DNA from 2 places in the Peribacillus sp. NPDC060253 genome. Region 1 is predicted to be linked to the other one. Evidence: riboswitches for the same ligand, from Rfam matches in the RefSeq annotation. Region 1 holds a riboswitch; the other holds the start of a gene.
The links. A riboswitch is a leader RNA that binds a small molecule or an ion and turns the genes downstream of it on or off. The one in region 1 is predicted to bind FMN.
Positions count from the first base shown of each region.

Region 2: linked by a shared signal. The riboswitch ahead of ribE (riboflavin synthase) and the one ahead of ACFWE9_RS08900 (ECF transporter S component) in region 1 are both predicted to bind FMN.

Region 1 is NZ_JBHXAS010000024.1:32,410-36,059, reverse strand. Features, by position in the region: gene serA (phosphoglycerate dehydrogenase) at 1-727, opposite strand, end outside; FMN riboswitch at 1,084-1,219, shown strand; gene ACFWE9_RS08900 (ECF transporter S component) at 1,386-1,967, shown strand; gene ACFWE9_RS08895 (ferredoxin) at 2,595-2,843, opposite strand; gene ACFWE9_RS08890 (YpbB family protein) at 3,136-3,650, shown strand, end outside.
Region 2 is NZ_JBHXAS010000014.1:23,719-27,021, reverse strand. Features, by position in the region: gene ribH (6,7-dimethyl-8-ribityllumazine synthase) at 91-561, opposite strand; partial or broken gene ribB (3,4-dihydroxy-2-butanone-4-phosphate synthase) at 641-1,279, opposite strand; gene ribE (riboflavin synthase) at 1,298-1,936, opposite strand; FMN riboswitch at 2,084-2,214, opposite strand; gene ACFWE9_RS05805 (TspO/MBR family protein) at 2,416-3,144, shown strand; gene megL (methionine gamma-lyase) at 3,162-3,303, opposite strand, start outside.

The DNA of each region.
Region 1 (3,650 bases):
CTATCATTTCATATAAATCATCCTCATCTAGAATTCCACCGCGGGCACAGTTCAGGACATATACGCCTTTTTTACAGGTAAGCAGTTTTTCTTTATTGATTAATCCCCTAGTTTCATTCGTTAAAGGTGTATGTACAGTAATGATGTCTGCTTTAGGAAGCAAATCATCCAAGGGGAGGGATGTTACGGACATTTTCTTGGCACGATCAGCAGTTAGGAACGGATCATATACAATGACATCCATACCAAACACTTTAGCACGTTTGGCAATTTCCCCTCCGATACGGCCAAACCCAATAATTCCTAACGTTTTACCGCGAAGTTCCGTTCCTGTGTATGAAGATCGTTTCCACTCCCCATTCTTCAGAGAAGCATAAGCTTGCGGAATATGACGCATTAACGAAGCCATCATGGCAAATGTATGTTCAGCTGTTGAAATGGTATTGCCGTCAGGTGCATTAACTACGACGATTCCGCGTTTTGTCGCAGCAGGGATGTCTATGTTATCGACGCCGACACCAGCCCGTGCAATAATCTTCAACTGTGGCATACGGTTCATTAAGTCTTCCGTAACCTTCGTTGCACTTCTTACAAGTATTGCATCAATCTGATCAAGTTCGCTTGCCGCTTCCTCTACTGTCTTCTGAATAAGAAGAATATTGGATGCCTCTGATAGCGGTCCGAGTCCTTCTGGTTTGATAGCATCTGCCACTAAAATCCGATACACGTTAAACACCTTCCTAGGTAAATAATTATCTTAAATTTCAGTTAATTTTACAATTGAACGGTTGATTATGTCAATTTGGCATTTCTTGATGTAAGCGCTTAAAACAAAGATTAATATTGGTATTGTTTGATCAAGACCGCAGTATTAATGACTTTATCATTAATTGCCTAAAAAAGAAAAAAATTTGATTATTTAAAATTGTCATGTAAGGACATCAACTTTTGAAAATCCTTTATTCGTTTAATGTCGGTTCCAAATGACAAGCGATATTCATGCTAAATTAATCATCCAAGAAAAAATGCTATTCAAAAAAAAGAATTTCAGATATAATGGGAAATGTAAACAAAATTTTATAGGTCTATCTTCGGGGCGGGGCGCAATTCCCCACCGGCGGTGATGAAGAAAATCTTCTTCTTAGCCCGCGAGCCTTACGGGGCAGGATTTGGTGTGATTCCAAAGCCGACAGTATAGTCTGGATGGGAGAAGATGGAGGTTCCTGAGTGCGTTTCAACAGTCATATGCTGAACGTTTGTTTGATGTAACCTTTAATTAATCCCTTTAATTCAATCGGAATTAAAGGGTTTTTTATTGAACATCAACATGATGAAGGAACACTAACCTCTTTTTCAGGTAGATCGGAAAAGAAGGAGAGAGAGCTATGAAAAAGAACAAAGTTAAAAAAACGGTCACGCTGGCCATGATGGGGAGCATTTCTTATCTATTGATGCTTTTGAATTTCCCGTTTCCAGGATTTCCACCTTTTCTGAATGTTGATTTTAGTGACATTCCAGCACTGATGGCGGCTTTGATTTTCGGTCCGATGGCAGGAATCCTAGTTGAATTCCTTAAAAATCTATTGGATTTAGTCATGACAGGTACCCTGACTGCTGTACCAGTTGGGCATATTGCTAACTTTATAGCAGGAGTACTGTTCGTTTTGCCTACTTACTACGTATTTAAAAAAATCAATTCCAAAAAAGGTATGACGTTCGCTTTACTTGCGGGTACAGTTTCAATGGCGGTAGTTATGAGTGTTTTAAACTATTTTGTCTTTTTACCGGCATATACCTTCTTTATGGGATGGGATGCAATGTCGGCGCCCGAATCAAGAAAGTTCGTAACGACGGCAATTTTACCTTTCAACGTGATTAAAGGCGTGCTTATCACTTCTGTATTCATGCTGTTGTTCATTAAATTGCAGACATGGATCAATAAGCAAACATTATATAAAAATGCTTAATGGCATAGACGATGATACAAAAAAGCCGGATATTCATATCCGGTCAGACTGTAGACAAAAAGGTTTCGGAATGGTCTCATTCCGAAACCTTTTTGATTTTTTATTGGATTTGAATATGGAGTGTCACCACTTTCTGTAGGTCTTACTTTCGGTACACTGTGATAAAAATCTTACGAACCAAATTGATTGGAAAGGGTGTACGAGACTCCTGCAGGAATAGTACGTCCAAGGGAGACCTCGCAGGCGCAAAGAGCACCGAGGAGGCTCCCGGACCGCCCGCGGAAAGCGAGTGCCTGGAGTGAACCGCAATATTCAAGTTTTATAAACCCTCAAAGAAGAATAGGCAAAAGGAGCTCTATCTAACTGTTAAAACCAAGTTGATAGGAAAGGGTGTGCGAGACACCAGCGGGAATAGTGCGTCCAAGGGAGACCCCTCAGGCGCAAAGAGCGCCGAGGAGGCTCCCGGACCGCCCGCGGAAAGCGAGTGCCCTACGTTCCAATCAACGGTCAAATGCAAAAAGCCTAAAAAAACTATAGTTAAACTCAATTATTATCGAGTTTGTCTGCAGTCAGCCTGGATATTAGCCAAAAGAAAAAGCCATTCTCGATTGAAAATGGCTTGCCTTTTTATTCGTATTTTAGTGCATCTCCGTCAAATGACTCGTCAGCAACTTTAATAGAATCCGTAGGGCATCCTTCAAATGCGTCCATCATGTCATCTATAAGTACGTCTGGAATTTCAACGATTCCTTCGTTATCGTCAAGGGTAACAAATGCAATCCCTTCGTCATCATAATCATATATATCTGGTGCTGCTGCTCCGCAAGCTCCGCATGCGATGCATGTTTCTTTATCCACAATAGTAAATTTAGCCATGAATATATAACCCCTCCTAAGTTGTTTAACAACTGATAATCTTTTTATTTCAGATTATTATCTCTTTCTTATTGTAAGACCGAATGCCAAACTTTTCAATAGAAATTGTATTGATAATAACTATCAAGAAGCGAATTGTCAATGAAAAACATTGGAATAATTAACTCGATTCTTGCCTTGGTTCGTCATTTAGTCACAAATTCTTCCTTGTATTCATCAATAATAACGGCGGTTTTTGCAGTTTTTTGATACAATGGGAGTAATGGATAAATGAAACAAGGATGTGAGTCCCATGAATAATTATCTACAGGCAATCATTCTATATGCGATAAAAAAATTTCAAGGCGAACGTTCCATTTATGCTATTTACCATATGCTGCAGGGGAAGAAGTCGTCACAAACGATTCAGGATGCCCATTTATTCGGATTAACGAATATATTCGGGACAATACCCCGTTTTACCCGTCAGCAATTGAATCAAAACATTGAATGGTTCCTTAAACATGACTTCATTAAACTAATGGATAAAACCGATGCTTATGAAATTAGTGTACAAGGTGAGAAAATGTTAGTTAGTTACTTAGAAAACAACCCATTTCCAACGTATTTAAATGGTTGGAAGTATCAAAATATCACCCCTGTATTCTGGGGGAGGTTAAACTTACTCATTCAAACCATATCCCATATTGTCCACAATGAAAGACGTTTTTATCCGATACAACAAAATCCTAAAATCCAACATTTCGTTAAGGAATTCTTACATACCAATCGTCAGGACCGAGTGTTGATAGCAACTCATCTATTTGA
Region 2 (3,303 bases), on a different contig from region 1:
CGATCAAACCCATACAATAAATGGTCAATAAGAAAGTTTACTCAAAAAAATCCGCAGGGATGTTCTTCCCTGCGGATTTCCTGAATGAAATTACTGTTCAATCAATTTTCCAAGGTTCGCCATTTCAATCGCACTAACGGCCGCTTCATAGCCTTTGTTACCAGATTTTGTACCGGCACGTTCGATGGCTTGCTCGATATTCTCAGTTGTCAACAAACCGAAGATAACTGGTACACCTGTGTCCAAGGAAACGGCAGCCATTCCTTTAGCTGCTTCATTGCAGACATAATCATAATGTGTAGTGGAACCCCTGATTACCGTTCCAAGACCGATCACTGCATCATATTTGCCTGTATTCACAAGTTTCTTCGCAATTAATGGAAGTTCAAAAGCACCTGGGACCCAAGCGATGTCAACATCATTTTCATCCACACCATGCCGCTTAAGTCCGTCCAATGCTCCGCCTAAAAGCTTGCTTGTGATAAACTCATTAAATCTTCCTACAACGATTCCAACTTTCAATCCTGATCCGATTAATTGTGCTTCAATAATTTTCCCCATGTCCAATTCCTCCTAGTTTTTAAAAAATATCTTTTTTCATGTGTAGATTTCATTGCGCAAAAATCATCCCTTACGCATTCGGAATGTTCAGTTCAAGTTCCTGTTTCCCACTTGTATCGCTTTGTTTAAGGTAACGAATTAAATCGGCTATCGTGATGAATTTCAGGTTGAATTTCTCAGCGATGACTTCTAAATCTGATACACGTGCCATCGATCCATCTTCATTCATGATCTCACATATGACACCAGCTGGAGCGGCGCCGCATAACTTTGCCAAATCCACCGATGCCTCCGTATGCCCTGCCCTCCTTAATACGCCGCCTTCTTTAGCGACGATCGGAAAAGTGTGACCAGGTCTTTGAAAATCTTCAGCGACAGAATCTTCTTTAAGAAGTTCAAGTATGGTCAAAGACCGTTCAAAAGCACTGATTCCTGTAGAAGTGCTTTTATGATCGACACTAACCGTAAACGCAGTGCCATGATGGTCGGTATTTTCTCCTACCATTGGATGCAGGCTCAATTTTCCTGCCAGATCTTCAGTAATGGTTGTACAAATCAAGCCTCGTCCATGAGTCGCCATGAAATTAATCGCTTCCGGTGTTGCCTTTTCAGCCAACACAACAAAATCCCCTTCATTTTCACGGTCTTCATCATCGGATACGATTACTACCTTGCCAGCTTTCAAATCTTCGATCGCTTCTTCAATTGTATGGAACATCATTACACCGCCCTTTTATTAGAATCCGTGTTCTGCCAAAAACTCTAAATTCAGTCCTGGTTTTGAATCGCCTTTTTTCATTTGATGTATAATATATTTCCCTATCATGTCGTTTTCGATGTTAACGATATCGCCAGCCGCCTTATGCCCCAATATGGTGTCCTGATGAGTCAAGGGGATCAGTGATACAGTCAAAAGGTTTCTTTCGATCCCAAATATCGTCAAGCTCGTTCCATCAATGGCAACGGACCCTTTCGGAATGCAATAGTTACTGAGTCCTTCTTCCAATTGGATTACATAATAGACGGCATTTTCTTTACGCTCTTTTTTTATGATTGTTCCTGTTCCGTCAATATGGCCTGAAACAAAATGACCACCAAACCTTCCCTGTGCACTCATGGCTCGTTCGAGATTTACAGGTGATCCCAATTTTAACGTCCGGATCGAGGAAGCTTTGACCGTTTCCGGCATTACGTCCACCGTAAACAAACTTTTCGTGAAGGATGTTACCGTTAAGCAGACCCCGTTGACTGATATACTATCCCCGAGATGAACATCTTCAAGGATTTTCTCAGAACGAATCGTCAACTCCATACTGCTTGTTCCTTTTTTCAAGGAATGGACGGTACCGATATCCTCAATGATTCCCGTAAACATGTTTTTCCCCCTTTTATAAAATATAAAAAACCCCTTAGAAATGACCTAAGGAGTTAGCAGGAGAAATGAGTGAAAAAAATTGTATACCTAAAAAGCCCAATATTTTCATTTTTGAAAAATTAGGCACACGTATACATTTGGGTTTCACACGTCCTTCTCCCATCCAGACTGTACTGTCGGCTTTGGAATCTCACCAAATCCTGCCTTTATCAGGCTCGCGGGCTTAGAATTTCTTCATCACCGCCGGTTGGGATTTTCACCCGACCCCGAAGGACTAAAATAATATGAATCTTTGAATATTTTAACACCATAAAGTGAAGATGTAAAATTTCTAACCTTAAATGGTTCAATTGTTACAGGAATTCCTCTCATTACGGAAAAATAAACTCCACGTACCCCGATGTGCTCCAAAAAGGTTAATCAGGCTAAAGGTGTGGAATAAGGTAAAAGGAATCACAATTCATACAAGGAGGAAGGCCATGCTCATTACCATCATCAATTTGATTTTCTATCTATTCGTCGTCACATTGAATTTTTTAGCCAATTTCCTGCCATTGAACGACCAAACATCAGGAGAGATTTCCGATAAACTGGATGTACTTTTCACTCCAGCCGGTTATGTATTTTCCATATGGGGCTTCATTTACTTTTTGCTCGCCATCTGGGTATTCAGGCAGTTTTTAAGGAAACATCAAAACAGCCCTGCTTATAAGGCATCCTTCCCTTGGTTTGCTTTAAGCTGTGCGCTCAATGGCGCTTGGCTTTTGGCTTGGCACTATGAACACTTTCTGTTATCCGTATTCATTATCATTGCTCTGTTGACTACTTTAACGGTCATTTATACAAGCATAAAAAAAGTGGAGCACACTACTTTTGATTTATTTCCATTTTCCGTTTATACAGGCTGGGTAAGTGTTGCAACCATGGCTGACATTGCTTATTACCTCACCTATATTGAATGGGACGGCATTGGAGTTTCCAATGTAGCTTGGACGATCGTCTTGCTGATTGCAGCAACAATCCTGGCCTTTGTCTTTGCAAGTAAAAACCGGGATTGGTGCTATCCTCTCGTATTCGTTTGGGCGTTCATAGGCATAGGGATACGAAATGGTGCTGCCTACCCGATAATCTCAGATACTTCCTTTATCCTGGCTGCTATCACCTTTATCATAGCCATCACCATCTTCATTAAGAATAGAAGGAACTGAAAAGTAAATATGGTGGCCTAAAACGCTTGCTGGAGATCATGCCAAACATCCTGCCAAGCTTCAAGGCCAACTGAGAGACGGACCAGCTGGTCACTGATGCCCATTTGCTGTCGCGATTCTTCAGGAACGGCCGAGTGCGTCATTGTGGCGGGATGTTGA